DNA from 4 places in the Streptomyces sp. FXJ1.172 genome. Region 2 is predicted to be linked to each of the others. Evidence: riboswitches for the same ligand, from Rfam matches in the RefSeq annotation. Region 2 holds a riboswitch; each other region holds the start of a gene.
The links. A riboswitch is a leader RNA that binds a small molecule or an ion and turns the genes downstream of it on or off. The one in region 2 is predicted to bind cyclic di-AMP.
Positions count from the first base shown of each region.

Region 1: it holds a riboswitch for cyclic di-AMP, as region 2 does, so the genes downstream of both, A6P39_RS22675 (M23 family metallopeptidase) here and A6P39_RS18070 (C40 family peptidase) in region 2, are expected to answer to the same signal.
Region 3: it holds a riboswitch for cyclic di-AMP, as region 2 does, so the genes downstream of both, A6P39_RS18970 (transglycosylase SLT domain-containing protein) here and A6P39_RS18070 (C40 family peptidase) in region 2, are expected to answer to the same signal.
Region 4: it holds a riboswitch for cyclic di-AMP, as region 2 does, so the genes downstream of both, A6P39_RS12780 (M23 family metallopeptidase) here and A6P39_RS18070 (C40 family peptidase) in region 2, are expected to answer to the same signal.

Region 1 covers NZ_CP119133.2:5,072,776-5,077,415, reverse strand. Annotated here, with positions in the region: gene A6P39_RS22685 (PrsW family intramembrane metalloprotease) at 1-766, shown strand, start outside; gene A6P39_RS22680 (aldo/keto reductase) at 989-1,933, opposite strand; gene A6P39_RS22675 (M23 family metallopeptidase) at 2,013-3,041, opposite strand; cyclic di-AMP (ydaO/yuaA leader) riboswitch at 3,051-3,216, opposite strand; tRNA gene A6P39_RS22670 (tRNA-Met) at 3,581-3,654, shown strand; gene A6P39_RS22665 (dihydrofolate reductase family protein) at 3,715-4,640, opposite strand, start outside.
Region 2 covers NZ_CP119133.2:4,085,122-4,089,761, reverse strand. Annotated here, with positions in the region: gene A6P39_RS18075 (hypothetical protein) at 233-586, shown strand; gene A6P39_RS18070 (C40 family peptidase) at 609-1,787, opposite strand; cyclic di-AMP (ydaO/yuaA leader) riboswitch at 1,795-1,951, opposite strand; gene pcrA (DNA helicase PcrA) at 2,177-4,640, shown strand, end outside.
Region 3 covers NZ_CP119133.2:4,273,364-4,278,003, reverse strand. Annotated here, with positions in the region: gene A6P39_RS18980 (NAD(P)-binding domain-containing protein) at 1-563, shown strand, start outside; gene A6P39_RS18975 (HAD family hydrolase) at 689-1,501, shown strand; gene A6P39_RS18970 (transglycosylase SLT domain-containing protein) at 1,568-2,059, opposite strand; cyclic di-AMP (ydaO/yuaA leader) riboswitch at 2,064-2,245, opposite strand; gene A6P39_RS18965 (polyprenyl synthetase family protein) at 3,020-4,030, shown strand; gene A6P39_RS18960 (LolA family protein) at 4,387-4,640, shown strand, end outside.
Region 4 covers NZ_CP119133.2:2,894,006-2,898,645, reverse strand. Annotated here, with positions in the region: gene A6P39_RS12790 (M16 family metallopeptidase) at 1-452, shown strand, start outside; gene A6P39_RS12785 (M16 family metallopeptidase) at 470-1,840, shown strand; cyclic di-AMP (ydaO/yuaA leader) riboswitch at 2,052-2,213, shown strand; gene A6P39_RS12780 (M23 family metallopeptidase) at 2,226-2,969, shown strand; gene A6P39_RS12775 (GntR family transcriptional regulator) at 3,265-3,951, shown strand; gene A6P39_RS12770 (HPr family phosphocarrier protein) at 4,106-4,387, opposite strand; gene A6P39_RS12765 (bifunctional acetate--CoA ligase family protein/GNAT family N-acetyltransferase) at 4,564-4,640, shown strand, end outside.

The DNA of each region.
Region 1 (4,640 bases), 990 kb from region 2:
GGCCGACCAGCTCAGCGGCGACCGCGGCATCGCCTCCGTCACCGCCGCCACCTTCTTCGTGCGCATCGTGATGTCGCCGTTCGCGCACCCCCTGTTCACCACCATGACCGGCCTCGGCTTCGGCTTCTCCGCGTTCTCCGCGCAGCGGCAGCGCGCGCGCCGGGTGCTGCTGCCGATCTGCGGTCTGCTGCTCGCGATGAGCATGCACTCCTTGTGGAACAGCTCCTCCACCTTCGGCGAGTTCGGGTTCTTCGCCGTCTACGGCTGCTTCATGGTGCCCGTGTTCGGGCTGCTGACCTGGCTGGCGATCTGGACCCGGCAGCGGGAGCTGCGGACCGTGCGCGAGGAACTGCCGGCGTATGTGCTGGCCGGGTGGCTGGGGCCGGCCGAGCCGTTCGCCCTGGCGTCGATGCGGGCACGGCGCGCCGCCCGGGACTACGCCCGGCACCACGGCGGCAAACCGGCGGCGCGCGAGATGGCGCGGTACGACGCGTACGCCACGTCGCTCGCGCTTCTGCGGCGCCGGGGGCGTCAGGGGAAGGCCGGGGCCGACTTCGTCGCAGGGGAGCGCCGGCTCCTGGACGAGCTGTGGAAGCGGAAGGATCTCGCGCGGCCGGCGCTGGAGTACGCGGCGCGGGCGGCCGTGCCCGTACGTGCGGCGTACCGGCCGGTGTACGCGGGGCCGGCGCCGGTGCCCACCGCGTACGGGCCGGGTTACGGGTATCCGGCGGTGCCGTATTCCACGTACAACCCGTATCGGTCGTAGCCCCTCGGGTCGCGGACCTTCAGGTCACGCACCTTCGGGTCACGGACCCTCGGGTCACTGACCTTCGGGTCGCGGACCTTTGGGTCGCGGACCCTCGGGTCGCGTTGGATCCGGCACCGCCGCAGTCCGCCGTCGTGGCTGAGCGCCGTCAGAGCTGCGCGCCGCCGCGGCGGGAAAGAGCCGCCGGCAAAGCGCTGCCGACGAAGAGCCGTCGGCGGAGAGCTAGGCCGACGCGGCCGTCAGCTTCGCGATCTCCTCATCCGTCAGCTTCAGTTCCGCCACCTTCAGCAGTGCCGGGAGCTGTTCGACCGTGCGGGCCGAGGCGATGGGGGCCGTGACCGTGGGCTGGGCCGCGAGCCAGGCCAGGGCGACCGTGGCGACGGGAGCCCCGTGGGCGGCGGCGATCTCGTCCAGGGCCGCGAGGACCTTCTGGCCGCGCTCGGACTCGGCGTGCTTCTGAGCCCCTTCGGCGCGGGCGCTGTCGACCTTCGTGCCGGGGCGGTACTTGCCGGTCAGGAAGCCCGAGGCGAGGGAGAAGTACGGCACCGCGGACAGGTTCTCCTTGGCGGCCAGGTCCTGCAGCGCGCCCTCGTAGGTGTCGCGGGAGACGAGGTTGTAGTGCGGCTGGAGGGCGACGTAGCGGGCGAGGCCCTCGCGGTCGGAGAAGTCCAGGGAGGCCTTGAGGCGCTCGGGGCTGATGTTGGAGGCCGCGATGTGCCGGACCTTGCCCGCCTTCACCAGCTCGTCCAGCGCGCCGATGATCTCCTCGACCGGGACCTCGGGCTTGTCGAAGTGGGTGTAGTAGAGGTCGATGTGGTCAGTGTCCAGGCGGCGCAAGGAGGCGTCTGCGGCGGCCTTGATGTTGGCGGCGGACAGGCCCTGGAACTGCGGGTGCTGGCTGACCTTGGTGGCGATCACGACCTCGGAGCGGTTGCCGCGGGCCTTGACCCACTTGCCGATGATCGTCTCGGACTCGCCGCCCTGGTTGCCCTCGATCCAGGCGGAGTAGGAGTCGGCGGTGTCGATGAAGTTGCCGCCCGCCGCCGCGTAGGCGTCGAGGACGGCGAAGGAGGTCTCCTCGTCGGCGGTCCAGCCGAAGACGTTGCCCCCGAGGGACAGGGGGAAGACCTCGAGGTCGGAAGTGCCGAGTGTGCGCAAGGACGTCATGCCTTGTGTCAACGCCGGCGGTGGATGATCTCATCCCGCCGCCGGCGTTCGTTTCACACGGTTCACCCGGATGCCACGCTCAGGGGTTGAGGCCCTTGCTGCGCAGCCACGGCGCGGGGTCGATGGCGGTGGCCTGGCCGTTCGGGTGCACCTCGAGGTGCAGGTGCGGGCCGGTGACGTTGCCGGTGGCGCCGACCCGGCCGATCACGTCGCCGGTGGAGACCTTCTGGCCGACCGAGACGTTGATCGAGGACTGGTGGCAGAACCACAGCTCGGTGCCGTCGTCCAGGGTGAGGACGGTGCGGTAGCCGTAGGCGCCGGCCCAGCCGGCCTGGGTGACCGTGCCGCCGTGGACGGCCTTGATCAGGGTGCCGGTGGGGGCGGCGAAGTCGAGGCCGGTGTGGTAACCGGAGGACCACATGGCGCCGGGCTGGCCGAAGGTGCCGGTGATCGTGTACGAGACGACGGGCAGCGTGTACTGCTTGGCCAGCTCGGCCAGGCGCTGGTCCTCCTCGGCCTTCTTCGCGTCGGCCTGCGCCTTGTCCTTGGCGGCAGCGGCCTGGGCTGCGGCGTCCTTCTCCGCCTTGGCGGCCGCGTCGGCGGTCTGCTTCTCGGAGGCGGCGATCGCGGCGGCGGTGGCCTTGCTGTCGGCCTTGCTCTGCTGCTGCTCGGCCTGGGCCATGATCCGGTTGCGCAGGGCCTCGCCGGCTCCGCCGCTCTTGCCGCTGTCGGTGCTCACGCCGACGTTGCTGAGCCCGGTGCCGGTGGACTTGGGCGCCTTGGCGGAGCCGCCGTCGAAGAGGTGGCCGACGGAGTCCAGGTCGGGCAGGGATATGGAGACCGGCGGCTTGCCGGTGTGGGCGCTGGCCATGCCGCCCGCGCCGACCGCGGCCATGACACCGACGCCGAGGACGGTGGAGCTGCGGGCGAAGCCGCCGCGCTGCTTGGCGACGCGGTGCCGGCCGCGGACCTGGGCGGTGGAGTCCTCGGTGGGGTTCCACTCCTCCCAGGGACCCTCCTCGGCGCGGTAGGAGCCGTAACCGAAGGTCTCGGGCTCACTCTGCTGGGGAGCGAAGGGGGCTTCTGGGGCAGGCCGGTTGGACGCCACTCGGGCGCACTCCTTTCCTTCCTTCGCCTACCGGGTTAGCTGACGGGTTCGGAGCAGGAAGGTCTCCTACGCGCGTATACCGGGCGTGACTCAGTGAGTTCACGTCGGTGTCCGCGTGATTCACCCCAAGGTGGTGGTTCCCCGGTTCCCTCGCGGGATTCGGCGCGTGCGCACGGAGCCGCCTCTTGTGACGGCTGGGACGACCGCGCTGCGTTATCGAACGTTAATAGACCTGACAGTCACTTTCCAAGCTGTTCGGCTTGATCATTAACGCTTTTCGGCCAGGACTTACCAGCCAGGACCACGGCAAACCGGGCGAGTTGGCCATCGTTCAGGAGCATTGGCGTTTTTGATGGCGTCTCAGATGTTATGCGGAGGGCGGTCGTCCGATCACCCTGAGTGAAGGGGATCGCCGCCGCGGGCGCGGGCGGGCGGATGAAGCGAAGGAAGCGAAGGAAGCGAATGACCCCGTTCGGCGGGGCCCGGAGAAACCGGTGTGCGAGCACTCCCGCGGATGACGTATGCTTGAGACACAACGACGCGGGGTGGAGCAGCTCGGTAGCTCGCTGGGCTCATAACCCAGAGGTCGCAGGTTCAAATCCTGTCCCCGCTACTGAAGGCTCAGGGCCCGGAATCCACTGGATTCCGGGCCCTGAGTGTTATGAGGGGGCTCTCACCCCACCAGATGCCTGTTGGGCTCCTTCGCCTGCGACTCGTACTCCGGCAGGACGACCACCTCGGCACCCGCCTTCACCAGCACGCCGCTCCCGTCGGCCGCATCCACGAACGTGTCCGGCTCGCGCCAGGCCGTGACCACCCGCCGCACCCCCGCCCGGAGGATCAGCTCGGAGCACGGCGCGGGCCGCGAGGCCCGGCGGGCGCAGGGCTCGAGGCTGCTGTACACCGTGGCCCCGGCCAGCCTGGGGTCGGCCGGATCGAGCTTGGCCAGCGCGGCCTCCTCCGCGTGGACCACGGGATCGCCGCCCTCGCGCGAGTGGCCGCGCGCCAGCTCCGTGCCATCGGCGGCGACCACCACCGCGCCGACGCTGAACGCCGTCCCGGAAGGCGGGCACAGCGCGGCCAGCTCGCAGGCGGTGCGCAGCCAGTGGCGGTCGGCGGCGGTGGGGGCGGGACCGGCACCGGGGGCGGTGGGTTCGTAGCGCATGAGGACGACGTCCTCGATCCGGCGGGTTTCGACGAGCCGGAGCCGGCCGCCCTGGTACGCGCCGGGGCCGAACAGGCGGGGGGCGGCCGGGTCGCCGACGAAGAGCGGGGCGAGGACCAGCTGGAGTTCGTCGGCGAGGCCCTGCTGGAGCAGCTGGGTGTGGACCGTGCCGCCACCCTCGACCATCAGGCGCCGCACACCGCGCGCGACGCGGAGGTGCTCGAGGAGTGCCCGCCAGTCGAGGACAGGGCCGAGCGGTACGACATCGGCGGTGTCGCCGAGGAGGCGGGCGGCGCGCTCGGCGCCCCGGTCGGTCGTGTAGACGAGCTTGTCACCGCCGGTGTGCCAGAACTGCGCGGCCGGGTCGAGGTCGCCGGAGGCAGTGACGGTCACCTTCAGCGGGTATTCCGGCCTGCCCTCCTTGACCCGGGCCG
Region 2 (4,640 bases):
AACTGGCTTCGACGGATCGATTCGCGACCGTATGCGATCGCGTCACCTCCGCAGAATCGTCTCCTTCACACAGCGTGGTGACCGAAGCGCGGAATGCGGGACGAGCGGGCGGCCTGGAGTGCTATGGGCCGCATATATGCAAGGTCCGCGCGACGACCCTCACCGCGCGAACACCCGGGAACGGCACCCTGCCGTCCGTGGGGCCGTCAGCGACGAATTAGGCTCCGGCCCCATGGACGTACTCATCCATCTCTTCGTCGGCCTGCACATCATCGGCATCGCGGCGCTGCTCGGCGGTTTCCTCACCCAGGTGAAGGCGATGGGGCAGGGCGCGGCCCGCTTCGTGCCCGGGATGCTGCACGGCGCGCTGACCATGCTCGTCACCGGTGTGGTCCTCGTCGGCCTCAACCAGGCCGACGACCACCACATCAACACCATCAAGATCGGTCTGAAGCTGGCGCTGCTGATCGTGATCCTCGGGCTGGTCTACGTGAAGCGCGACGAGGAGAAGGTCGACAAGGCCGCCTTCGGCGTGGTCGGCCTGCTGACCATGACGAACATCTTCGTCGCCGTCCTGTGGACCTGACGGGCAGCGCCTGACGGACGCCTCAGCCCGGGCGGACCACGCTGTGGATGATCGATTCGCCGCCGTAGTACACCGATTCCTCGCGGACGTACGCGCCCGGCTTGGGAGCGTGGATCATCATGCCGTTGCCGATGTAGAGGCCGACGTGGCTGATGTCGTCGTAGAAGAAGATCAGGTCGCCCGGCCGCGCGTTCGCCAGGGAGACCGTGGTGCCCGCGTTGACCTGGTCGTACGTGGTGCGCGGGAGCGTGACGCCGGCGGCCTTCCAGGCGGCCTGGGTCAGGCCCGAGCAGTCGTAGGAGCCCGGCCCGGTGGCGCCCCACACGTACGGCTTGCCGATCTGGGCGCGGGCGAAGTCGAGGGCCTTGGCGGCCTTCGCGTCGTACGAGCTGGAGGACCCCGAGGACCCCGAGGACCCCGAAGCCGTGGAGCCGGCCGAGCCGGACGATGACGAACTGCTCGAGCCGGACGAGCTGTTCTGCTGCTGAGCGGCCGCCTGCTGCTTCGCCAGCTCGGCCGCCTTGCGGGCCGCCTCCTGCTGCTTCTCCCGCTCGATGGCGGCCAGCCGCGCCTTCTCCTGGGCGGTCAGCTGCGACAGCAGCTCGCGCGCGGAGGCGAGCTTCTGCTGGACGGTGGCCTTGGAGGTCTGCAGGTCGTGCTGCGAGTCGGTCAGCGTCCGCAGGCTCTGCGCGGCCTCTCGCCGCTCCTTCAGGGTGGCGGCCTGCTCGCCGATGTAGGCGTCGACCGCGCTCTTCTCGCGTGAGGTCAGCCGGTTCATCAGCTGGGTCTGGTCGAAGTAGTCCTGCGGGTTGTCCGCCAGCAGGAAGGTGGCCGTGCCGGGAGCGGCGGCGCCGGTGCGGTACTGGGCCGCGGCGAAGGAGCCCAGCTCCTCGCGGGCCTTGTTCAGGCGGCCGGTGCGGCGGGCGACCTCGTCCCGGAGGGCGTCGACGCGCCGTTGCTGCTTGCCTGTCTGGTCCTTGGCCGCGTCGTACTTCTCGGTGGCCGACTCCGCCTGCCGGTAGAGGTCGTCGACCTTCTTCTCCACCTCCTCCAGGCTGGGCCGGGCATGGTCCGTGCCGGGGGCGGCCTCGGCGGTCTGGGACAGCATGGCTATGGAGGTGAGGGCGGCGGTGGCGAGGACGGGGGTGCGAAGACCCACTCCGTTGTTCCCGCCAGGGCGCGGCTTGCGGTGCGACGCCAAGGGAGGCGACTCCTTCCAATGGGCCGCCTACCGGGTTAGCTGTCGGGTTCGGGCGCGGTTCGGAAGGGTTGCCCTACGGCGTCGTCCCGGACGGGAGTCGGCCGATTCACCCCGGGATCGGTGGGTCCCCGGCTCCAGGCACCCCGAGGGGGCGCGCCGGACTCGGCGGGGGCCGCGCACGCGGCCCGACGGCAACCTAGCCAACTGGTGTGACCAGTGTGAAGGTTGGTGCGTGATATGTCCGATACATTTTCGTGATCCGAGACAGGTTTCACGTTCCTGTCATTGGACGATTCCGCTGCGTAAGGGGCGTTCGGCGCTCGGCCCATGGGGTCTTCTTCCCGGGACGGCGACCGGTTGTCGGTGGGGCGCCCTAGACTCGGAGAGCGATGAGCAGCCTCTTTGACGACAGCTTCCTGGCGGACCTCCAGCCCTCGCGCGGGCACGAGGAGGAGCCCCCGCCGCCGCCCGAGGACGATCACGCTCCGGAGCCGCTTCCGGACGATCTGTTCGGCGGGAAGTTCGACGCGCCACCGGACCGGGACGCCTACTACCGCGACGGCGCCCCGCGCCCCGCGCTCGACGCGGCGGCACTGCTGGAGGGGCTGAACGGCAACCAGCGCGCCGCGGTCGTGCACGCCGGCTCCCCGCTGCTCATCGTCGCCGGCGCCGGCTCCGGCAAGACCCGTGTGCTCACCCACCGCATCGCCCACCTCCTCGCCGAGCGGAATGTGCACCCGGGCCAGATCCTCGCGATCACCTTCACCAACAAGGCCGCGGGCGAGATGAAGGAGCGCGTCGAGCACCTCGTCGGCCCGCGCGCGAACGCGATGTGGGTGATGACCTTCCACAGCGCGTGCGTGCGCATCCTGCGCCGGGAGAGCAAAAGGCTCGGCTTCACGTCGTCGTTCTCGATCTACGACGCCGCCGACAGCAAGCGCCTGATGGCCCTGGTCTGCCGCGATCTGGACCTCGACCCCAAGCGCTTCCCGCCGAAGTCGTTCAGCGCGAAGATCAGCAACCTGAAGAACGAGCTGATCGACGAGGAGGACTTCGCCGCCCGGGCGAGCGACGGTTTCGAGAAGACCCTCGCCCAGGCCTACGCGCTCTACCAGTCGCGGCTGCGCGAGGCCAACGCGCTCGACTTCGACGACCTGATCATGACGACGGTCAATCTGCTGCGCGCCTTCCCGGACGTCGCCGAGCACTACCGCCGCCGCTTCCGGCACGTCCTCGTCGACGAGTACCAGGACACCAACCACGCCCAGTACGCGCTGGTCCGCGAGCTGGTCGGCACCGGCGAGCGCGTCGGCGAGAACACCGCCACCCCGCCCGGCGAGAACACCGCCACCCCGCCCGGCGAGTACGACATCCCGCCCGCCGAGCTGTGCGTCGTCGGTGACGCGGACCAGTCGATCTACGCCTTCCGGGGTGCGACGATCCGCAACATCCTCCAGTTCGAGGAGGACTACCCGAACGCCACGACGATCCTGCTGGAGCAGAACTACCGCTCCACGCAGACGATTCTGAGCGCCGCCAACGCGGTCATCGAGCGCAACGAGTCCCGCCGCCCGAAGAACCTGTGGACCAACGCCGGCCAGGGCGCGCGGATCACCGGCTACGTCGCCGACACCGAGCATGACGAGGCGCAGTTCGTCGCCGACGAGATAGACCGCCTGGTCGACGCGGGCGACGCCAAGGCGGGCGACGTCGCCGTCTTCTACCGCACCAACGCCCAGTCCCGTGTCTTCGAAGAGGTCTTCATCCGCGTCGGCCTGCCGTACAAGGTCGTCGGCGGTGTCCGCTTCTACGAGCGCAAGGAGGTCCGGGACGTCCTCGCCTACCTGCGCGTCCTCGCCAACCCCGAGGACTCGGTGCCGCTGCGCCGCATCCTCAACGTCCCCAAGCGGGGCATCGGCGAGCGCGCGGAGGCGATGATCGACGCGCTCTCCCAGCGCGAGAAGATCAGCTTCCCGCAGGCCCTCAAGCGCGTGGACGAGGCGTACGGCATGGCCGCGCGTTCCACCAACGCGGTCAAGCGGTTCAACACGCTGATGGAGGACCTGCGCACGATCGTGGAGTCCGGGGCCGGACCGGCCACGGTCCTGGAGGCGGTGCTCGAACGCACCGGCTACCTGGCCGAGCTGCAGGCCTCCACCGACCCGCAGGACGAGACCCGTATCGAAAACCTCCAGGAACTCGCGGCCGTGGCCCTGGAGTTCGAGCAGGAGCGCGCGGAGGGCGAGCAGAGCACGCTCGCGGACTTCCTGGAGCAGGTGGCCCTCGTCGCCGACTCCGACCAGATCCCGGACGAGGAAGAGGGCGGCGGCGTCATCACCCTGATGACCCTGCACACCGCCAAGGGCCTGGAGTTCCCGGTCGTCTTCCTGACCGGCATGGAGGACGGTGTCTTCCCGCACATGCGCGCCCTCGGCCAGACCAAGGAGCTGGAGGAGGAGCGGCGCCTGGCCTACGTCGGCATCACGCGTGCGCGGGAGCGGCTGTATCTGACGCGCTCGGCGATGCGCAGCGCCTGGGGCCAGCCGTCGTACAACCCGCCCTCCCGCTTCCTGGAGGAGATCCCGCCCGCCCACGTGGAGTGGAAGCGCACGGGCGCGGCGGCGCCGGTCTCCTCGGGGCCGGCCTCCGGGATCGCGGCCTCACTGTCCTCGTCCCGCTCGCGCTCGTCGGCGGCGGGCGCGTCCGGGTTCGCCACCCGGCGGGCCTCCGACAAGCCGGTGGTGTCCCTGGCGGTCGGCGACCGGGTCACCCACGACCAGTTCGGGCTCGGCACGGTCGTCGCGGTGGCGGGCGCGGACGACAAGGCCCAGGCGACGATCGACTTCGGCGACG
Region 3 (4,640 bases), 190 kb from region 2:
CGAGGCTGCGCCCCGAGTCCCCCTTCGGCCGCGCCTGGTCGCTGTGGGCGCTCAGCTACTACCCGCAGCCCTACCGCCATCTGCCCGAAGCCACCCGCCACTACCTGGTCCGCCGGGTCCTCGGACCGCTCGGCGCCTGGTGGCTGCGCGAGCGGTTCGAGGCGAGCGTGCAAGTCCAGGAGGTCGAGCGGATCGTGTCCGCCGAGGTGTCCGGCAACAGCCCCGTCCTCACCGTCCGCACGCCGGCGCACTCTCGAACCGGCTCGAGCGGGGGGACCCCCGCCGGCCGTATCGAGCGGCTCACCGCCGACCACGTCATCGCGGCGACCGGCTACCGCGTCAGCCTCGCGGCGATGGACTTCCTGGGCCACGGACTGCGCACCCGACTCGCCGTGAGCCGCGGCACGCCGAAGCTCGGCCCCGGCTGTGTGTCGTCCGTCCCCGGCCTGTACTTCACCGGCCTCCCGGCGGCGTCCTCGTACGGCCCGGTGATGCGCTTCGTGTGCGGTACGCGGTTCGCCTCCCCGCGCCTGGCGAAACACCTGGCGGCCGCTCACGGCTGACCTGTGCCGATCGCCGCGCGGATGGTCAACAGGGTGACATCGTGCGCCACTTGGGGCTGATGAGCACGTAAGTACGCAGGACGACAAGGTGAGTCGGAGGGGCGCCGGATCCGTATTCTCTGATCATGGCAGCCTCCCCCGCATATGCACTGATCGCCACTGACCTGGACGGAACGCTGCTGCGCGGCGACGACACGGTCTCCGACCGGTCGCTCGCGGCGCTGGGGAGGGTGGCGCGGGCCGGCGGACGGCACCTGGTGGTGACGGGCCGGCCCGCCCCGCGGGTACGGCCGCTGCTGGCCCGCCTCGGCTGCACGGGGCTCGCGGTGTGCGGGCAGGGCGCACAGGTCTACGACGCCGCGGCCGGCCGCCTCTTGTGGTCGGTCAGGCTGGACCGGGCACTGGCCGAGACAGCGCTCGGCAAGATCGAGGCAGAGGTGGGGCAGGTCTACGCGGCCGTGGACCAGGACGGCGTCGACGGGCTCACGCTCATCGAACCGGGGTACCGGATGCCGCACCCGACGCTGCCCGCGGTGCGGGTCGGCCGGCGCGACGACCTGTGGAGCGAGCCCATCAGCAAGGTGCTGCTGCGCCATGCCGCCCTGTCCGACGACGAGTTGGCGGACATCGCGCGCGCGGTGGTGGGTTCGCTCGCGACGGTCACCATGTCGGGGCCGGGGACCGTGGAACTCCAGCCGTGCGGGGTGACCAAGGCGACCGGGCTGGCACTGGCCGCCGAGCGGCTGGGGATCGAGGCCCCACAGGCCCTGGCGTTCGGGGACATGCCCAACGACATCCCGATGTTCGACTGGGCCGGACACGGGGTCGCCATGGCCAACGCCCACCCCGAACTCAAGGCGGTGGCCGACGAGATCACCTTGTCGAACGAGGACGACGGCATCGCCGTCGTCCTCGAACGACTCTTTCCGGCCGGCTGACCGGCACATCAGTGCGCACCGGGCAGCCGGGTCCGGGGCGGCCGTGTCTCAGGCCGCCGTGGTGTCTCAGTACGCGCTGTAGACGTTGTCGATGGAGCCGTAGCGCGCGGCGGCGTAGTTGCAGGCCGCGGTGATGTTGGCCACCGGGTCGTAGATGTTGGAGGAGGTGCCGGGCACGTGGTACGCGTTGAAGGTCGGGTCGATGACCTGGAGCAGTCCCTTGGACGGGATGCCGGCGGCGGCGTTGGAGTCCCAGAGGTTGATGGCCAGCGGGTTGCCGGAGGACTCCCGCATGACGTTGCGGTAGATGCTGCTGTAGCTGCCCGGGATGCCCTTCTGGGCCATGACCGCGAGCGACTGGCGGATCCAGCCGTCGAGGTTGTTCGAGTATCCGGTGGTGGTGGAGGCCTTCGTGGTGGCCGTCGTGCCGGTGGTGGCGGAGGCGCTGGTGGCCCCGATGACCGGCAGTGCGAGGACGGCGGCACCGGTGCCGACGACGGCGAGGGTGCGGACGAGACGGCTGGTCCGGGTACGGCGGTGCTGAGCGGTGGCACGCATGGGGAGTTCCTCTCCGCCGCCTGCGAGGTGAGCTGTCGGGTTCGGGCGGGGAGGTGCCCGGCCGCGCCTTCCGGAGAAGGCGAGGCTTCACCCCAAGCCGTTCCGGTGCGACGTGGGCCGACCGGTCCGGCGACTTACCTGGGTCCCCCGCTCCTGCCGTACGAAATGAGTTCGCGGATGGTTATGCGGGTGGCGGCAGGATTCGGCGTCCACCCGATGGCCGGGAACGTATGCGAGAGCACATGTCCGGAACAAGTGCCAGATTCACGGAAAACCCTATTTGACCTTGGTCTATGCCCTATGGGGTACTTGATCCTTTGCGGTTGCCAACCATCAACTCGTCAGCGGGGCAAGGGGGGAGGGAGGGTTCGGCGACGGGCGTGCGGGGATGGGGTCCGTGACCCAACTCACGAAATGGCAAATCACCTCAAATCGGATATGAGGTTTTTAGGGCATTTGCAGCCGAGTGAGACGTATGCCGGGGCGCGTGGAGGGGTGTGCAGGGAGTGGGAGTGGTCGAGTGGGGGTCGGGATGCGATCGGGAAGCGGTGGAGGGGGCGGCGGCAGGGGTGACGGAGAGTGGAGGGCGGGATGGTCGGCGGACGACCCGGAAGCGGCCCGCGCAGGCCTGCGGAGGGGGCGGATCGGGGGACGGTGGAACCTGTGACGCGACGCCCGTCGTTGTCCTGGTGACCGCGGGTGCCCGGGGAAGGGGTGGAGGTGTTACTCCGCTCGCCCCTCGGTTCGAGACAAAGCGCAAGGGTTCCTGTTAAGTCGATGAATGTCCGTTCTTACCGTCCGATCAGAAACATGCCGGTCGTGATCCAATACCGCCCGGGCTGGACCGGTGGGCGCTATCGGTGATCGAAACGGGACCGGATACGCTGACTCGAGTGATGGCAGCGACCTATCGACAAGCCGTGTAATCGCCAGCAGACACCAGCAGACAGGAGACCCCTCGTGACCGTCGTCGGGCCGTTCGGGCTGAGCGTGCGGGACCAGGCTCTCGAAGCCGATGTCCAGGCCGGATTGGCGGCTGTCGAGGAAGGCTTGCTCGAGGCCACCAAGAGCGAGGTCCCGTTCATCACGGAGGCCGCGCAGCACCTCGTACGGGCCGGCGGGAAGCGGTTCAGGCCGCTGCTCGTGATGCTCGCGGCCCAGTTCGGCGACCCCTACGCGCCGGGCGTGGTGCCGTCGGCCGTCGTCGTGGAGCTGACCCACCTCGCCACGCTGTACCACGACGACGTGATGGACGAGGCGGCCGTGCGGCGCGGCGTGGACAGCGCCAACACCCGCTGGAACAACTCCGTCGCGGTCCTCACCGGCGACTTCCTCTTCGCCCGCGCCTCCCAGATCCTCGCCGACCTCGGGCCCGAGGCGGTCCGGGTGCAGGCCCTCGCGTTCGAGCGGCTGGTCACGGGTCAGATCCTCGAGACCGCCGGCCCCTCGGACGGCCGCGACCCGGTCGAGCACTACCTGGACGTGCTCGGCGGCAAGACGGGCTCGCTGGTGGCCGTGTCGTGCCGGTTCGGCGCGATGATGTCGGGCGCCGACGAGACGGTCGTCGACGTCCTGTCGCAGTACGGCGAGCGGCTCGGGGTCGCCTTCCAGCTCTCCGACGACGTGCTGGACATCGCCTCCGACTCGCACGAGTCCGGCAAGACCCCGGGCACCGACCTGCGCGAGGGCATCCCGACCCTCCCGGTGCTCCGGCTGCGCGAGCGCGCGGCCCGGCTGGGGCTGCCCGAGGACCTCGCGCTGTGCGAGCTGCTCGACTCCGACCTCAGCGACGACGCCCGGCACGCCGAGGCGCTGACCGCGCTGCGCGTGCACCCCGCACTGGAGCAGGCCCGCCGCGATGCCGTCCGCTACGCCGAGGAGGCCCGGGCCGCGCTGTCGCCGCTGCGGGACTGCGACGCCAGGGCGGCGCTGGAGGACCTGTGCGACGCGGTGGTGCACCGCGCGGGCTGACACCACCGGCGCTTCGGCCGACGTGTTCAACGTGTTCACGACCTGCCGGCCGGCGTTCGGCGGTCCCACGTCCTGCGGCGCGATGGCGTGCCCGCCCGGTGCGACGTGCCGTACGGCGTCGTACGGCACCCCGGCGATCCGATCCGGCCCCCTAGGGGGCGGGGGAGCCGTCGCCCCCTGCATGTCATACCGCAGTCGTACACGGAGTTGGCTCCGTGGTCTGACGCTTCTTCATGGCCGATTTGGTGAGATGGAGAACACGGACATCACCACTCCTCACCGATTCGGGTGAGAATGGCGGCTCGGGTGGACCAGCGTGAGGACAAGCCGCCGCCGACGACGGAGGTAACGCACACATGGCACCGTACGAATCCGACGACGCAGTGGACGACGCGCGGGGGGACGCCGCGCCGGAAGGGGTCCCGCACGCCGGACGCCGCAAGGCCGCGCGGTACGCGGTCCCGGTCGCGGTGGTGGGCGTGGCGGCGGCCACGATCGGGCTGGTCCCGGCGCTCGCCGCCTCGGGCGACCCCGACCTGCCCAAGATCACCGCACATCAGCTCATCGACAAGATCGCCAAGTCGGACGTGCAGCAGCTGTCCGGCACCGT
Region 4 (4,640 bases), 1.2 Mb from region 2:
GCGCGCCCTCGATGGGCTGGCTGGACGTGAAGACCTCCGGTGACGTCGAGGTGCCGGTCATCGAGGCCGCCATCGACGAGGAGCTGGCCCGGTTCGCCGAGGAGGGCCCCACGCCGGAGGAAATGGAGCGCGCCCAGGCCCAGTTGGAGCGCGAGTGGCTGGACCGGCTCGGCACGGTCGCCGGCCGCGCCGACGAACTGTGCCGGTTCGCCGTCCTGTTCGGTGACCCGCAGCTCGCCCTCACCGCCGTCAAGCGCGTCCTGGAGGTGACCCCGAAGGAGGTCCAGGACGTCGCCAAGGCGCGCCTGCGCCCCGACAACCGGGCGGTGCTGGTCTACGAGCCGCTGTCCGCCGACTCCGCCGAGCACACCGAGGAAGCGGGGCGCGGCGAGGACCCGGAGCAGGAAGCGACCGTAGAGGCCGGTAACGAGAACGAGGAGACGGCCAAGTGACCGAGCAGCTCGCCACCATGGACTTCCACCCCCGGCCGCAGCCCGGCGACGCCAAGCCGTGGGCGTTCCCGGCCCCCGAGCGCGACAGTCTCGACAACGGCCTGACGGTGCTGCGCTGCCACCGCCCCGGCCAGCAGGTCGTCGCCGTCGAGGTGCTCCTGGACGCGCCCCTGGACGCCGAGCCGGCCGGCCTGGACGGCGTCGCCACGATCATGGCGCGGGCCTTCTCCGAGGGCACCGACCAGCATTCCGCCGAGGAGTTCGCCGCCGAGCTGGAGCGCGCGGGCGCCACGCTCGACGCGCACGCCGACCACCCCGGCGTCCGCCTGAGCCTGGAGGTCCCCGCCTCCCGCCTGGCCAAGGGCCTCGGCCTGCTCGCCGACGCCCTGCGCGCGCCCGCGTTCGCCGAGAGCGAGGTCGAGCGGCTGGTCCGCAACCGTCTGGACGAGATCCCGCACGAGCTGGCCAACCCCTCCCGCCGGGCCGCCAAGGAGCTGTCCAAGGAGCTGTTCCCGGCGGCCTCGCGCATGTCGCGCCCGCGCCAGGGCACCGAGGAGACGGTCGAGAAGATCGACGCGATCGCCGTGCGCGCCTTCTACGACCGCTACGTCCGCCCCGCCACGGCCACCGCGGTCGTGGTCGGCGACCTCACGGGCATCGACCTGGACGCCCTGCTCGGCGACACCCTGGGCGCCTGGACCGGCACCCCGGGCGAGTCCCGGCCCGTGCCGCCGGTGAGCGCCGACGACACCGGCCGCGTGGTCATCGTGGACCGCCCCGGCGCCGTCCAGACGCAGCTGCTGATCGGCCGCGTCGGCCCCGACCGGCACGACCGCGTGTGGCCCGCCCAGGTGCTCGGCACCTACTGCCTCGGCGGTACCCTCACCTCCCGCCTGGACCGCGTCCTGCGCGAGGAGAAGGGCTACACCTACGGTGTCCGCTCGTTCGGGCAGGTCCTCCGCTCCGCGCCGGACGGCACGGGCGCCTCGCTGCTCGCCATCAGCGGCTCGGTGGACACGCCGAACACGGGTCCCGCGCTGGAGGACCTGTGCAAGGTGCTGCGCACCCTCGCGGCCGAGGGCCTGACCGACGCCGAGCGGGACGTCGCCGTGCAGAACCTCGTCGGGGTGGCGCCGCTGAAGTACGAGACGGCGGCGGCCGTCGCGAGCACGCTGGCCGACCAGGTCGAGCAGCACCTGCCCGACGACTTCCAGGCGACGCTGTACCAGCAGCTGGCCGCGACGGGCACGGTGGAGGCCACGGCGGCCGTTGTGAACGCCTTCCCGGTGGAGCGCCTGGTGACCGTCCTCGTCGGTGACGCCGCCCAGATCAAGGCGCCGGTGGAGGCGCTGGGCATCGGCGAAGTGACCGTGGTGGCGGCCGAGTAACGGCACGCGTGCGAGGGGCCCTGACGACCTACGGGTCGTCAGGGCCCCTTGCTGTTCCACTCCCTTCCCCAGATGCCCGTTTTGGGGCGGAGGTTGCCCGTCTGCCCTGTGGCATGCGCTACAAAATCCGGGATCGGTTTGGGGATTGACGGCGGGCCCGCCTAGCGTCGTCCGGGCTGTTCGTCAGGCAGTGCGCCGCACCCGCGGCACCGGACAGCCATCGCCGAGTCCCCGTACGGCGCGAGCCAGGGGAGCCGGGGACCCACCGTCCCTGGGGTGAATCGGGCGCCCGCGCGGCAGCGAGGGGGGCTCGTAGGAGACCTTCCTGCTCCGAACCCGTCAGCTAACCCGGTAGGCGAGAGGGAAGGAAAGGACCAGCCACTTCATGGCGTTCATGTGCGCCACCGGGAAGCACCGCAAGCCCGGCCGGGTCAAGCGCACCACCGCTCAGGCGGCCGGCATCGCGGCCCTGACCACCACCGGCGTCATCGGCACCCTCGCGGCCGCTCCGGCGTTCGCCGCCGAGAACTCCGCCGAGCAGACCGGCCTCACCCCGGTGATCACCATGGGCGACGACATCGCCGAGCACATCGATGACCAGGCCGCCGCCCAGCAGCGGGCAGCCGAGCAGAAGGCGGCCGAGCAGGCCGCGGCCGAGCGGGCCAAGGAGGTCCGCGCGGCCAAGGAGCGCGCCGCCCGTGAGGCCGAGCGCGAGCGCCTGAACCGCTTCGTCGCCCCGATCACGGACTCGTACGTCTCCACGGGCTACAAGGCCAGCAGCTCCCTGTGGTCCTCCGGCTCCCACACCGGCATCGACTTCCACGCGGCCAGCGGCACCGCCGTCCACGCGGTCGGCTCCGGCACCGTCGTCTCCACCGGCTGGGGCGGCGCCTACGGCAACCAGATCGTGATCCGGATGGCCGACGGCATGTACACCCAGTACGGCCATCTGTCGTCCATCGGTGTCACGGTGGGCCAGCAGGTCACCCCGGGCCAGCAGATCGCCCTGTCCGGCGCGACCGGCAACGTCACCGGACCGCACCTCCACTTCGAGGCCCGGACGACCCCCGACTACGGCTCGGACGTCGACCCCGTCGCCTATCTCCGCAAGCACGGCGTGAACGTCTGACGCACACGGCGCACGGCGTGAACGTCTGACGCGCACGGCGCACGGCGCAACGTGCACGGCGCACCGCGCACGGCAGCCCGGGCCCCGGCTCACCGAGCCGGGGCTTTCGCTGTTTTTCACGATGTCCGCCGGAGGTCCGCGCCGGTCGCTGTTCAACGGCTGCTGTCCAACGGTCGCTGTCCAAAAAATATCCATGGATTCCGGCCCGCCGTCGGAAATTCCGGCTCATTGCAATAGAGTCACGGAACACACGTCCATCGTCGACGTTTCACGGGGATTAAGGCGGAGGTCGGTCATGCGTATTCCGGCGCACTCGGTATGCACGGCGATCCGGGACGACATCGTCGCCGGTGTCCACGAGCGCGGCGGCCGCCTCACCGAGGAAGTCCTGGCCCGCCGCTACGGCGTCTCGCGCGTCCCCGTGCGCGAGGCCCTGCGCACCCTGGAGGCGGAGGGTTTCGTGGTGACGCGCCGGCACGCAGGCGCGTGCGTGGCCGAGCCGACCGAGCAGGAGGCGGCCGACCTGCTGGAGATGCGCATGCTGCTCGAGCCGCTCGGCGCCGCCCGGGCCGCACAGCGGCGCACGGAAGCGCATCTGAAGGTGCTGCGCGGCCTGGTCAGACTGGGTCAGGAGCGGGCCAGGCGGGGCAGCAGCGAGGATCTGCGCTCGCTGGGCGGCTGGTTCCACGAGACGCTCGCCCAGGCCTGCGGCAGCCCCTCGCTGACCTCGATGCTGACCCAGGTGCGCCACAAGATCGCCTGGATGTACACGGTCGAGCCGCCGTCGAGCCCGGCCGAGTCCTGGGCGGAGCACGGTGCGATCGTGGACGCGGTGGCGCGGGGCGACGGCGAGCGCGCGCGGGCGCTCACGGCACTGCACGGCGAGCGCGCGACGGCCGCGCACCGGCTTCGCTTTTCCGGTGCCGGCGAGCGTGTGAGGACTTCGCAACACGCCGTAAACATGTCGGGCCTGCGGCATTAACACGGACGCCGTATACAAAGAGGAGTAATTCGGTGGCGGTTTATTTCTGCTGCCGGAATTCCGGTGTGCCCGCGCATCCGCAAAAGAAGGCGGAAACGGCGAAGCCGCGCCGCCCGGAAAGGGCGACGCGGCTTCACTGTTTCGTGCGCAGTGCTCAGACCGTCTCGGGCAGCTCTTCCAGACCCTCGGAGACCAGCTTGGCCAGACGGTCCAGGGCGACGTCCGCGCCCTCGGCTTCGGAGGCGAGGACGATCTCCTCGCCGCCCTGGGCGCCCAGGCCCAGGACGGCCAGCATGGAGGCCGCGTTGACGGGCGTGCCGTCAGCCTTGGCGATCGTCACCGGGACGCCTGCGGCCGTGGCGGCTCGGACGAAGATGGAGGCGGGGCGGGCGTGGAGGCCCTCGGCCCAGCCGACGTTGACGCGGCGCTCAGCCATGTGTTGCTGCCCTTCGGTGTTCAGGGTTGTCTAGACCAGTTTCCCATACCGCGAAGCGTGCCCGGAGCGGACCCTCGTCCCCTCCGGTGTGACGTCGGACCGCGGCCTCGGTCCGGCTTCCGTCCCCCACAGACTGCCTCGCGCCATTGTCGGACGCGAGCCGTACTCTGGGCCCCATGCAGAGCTCGGCGGACCGGCAGGACCGGTACGAGTACCCCGCCCACTGGGAGGCGGACGTGGTGCTGCGCGACGG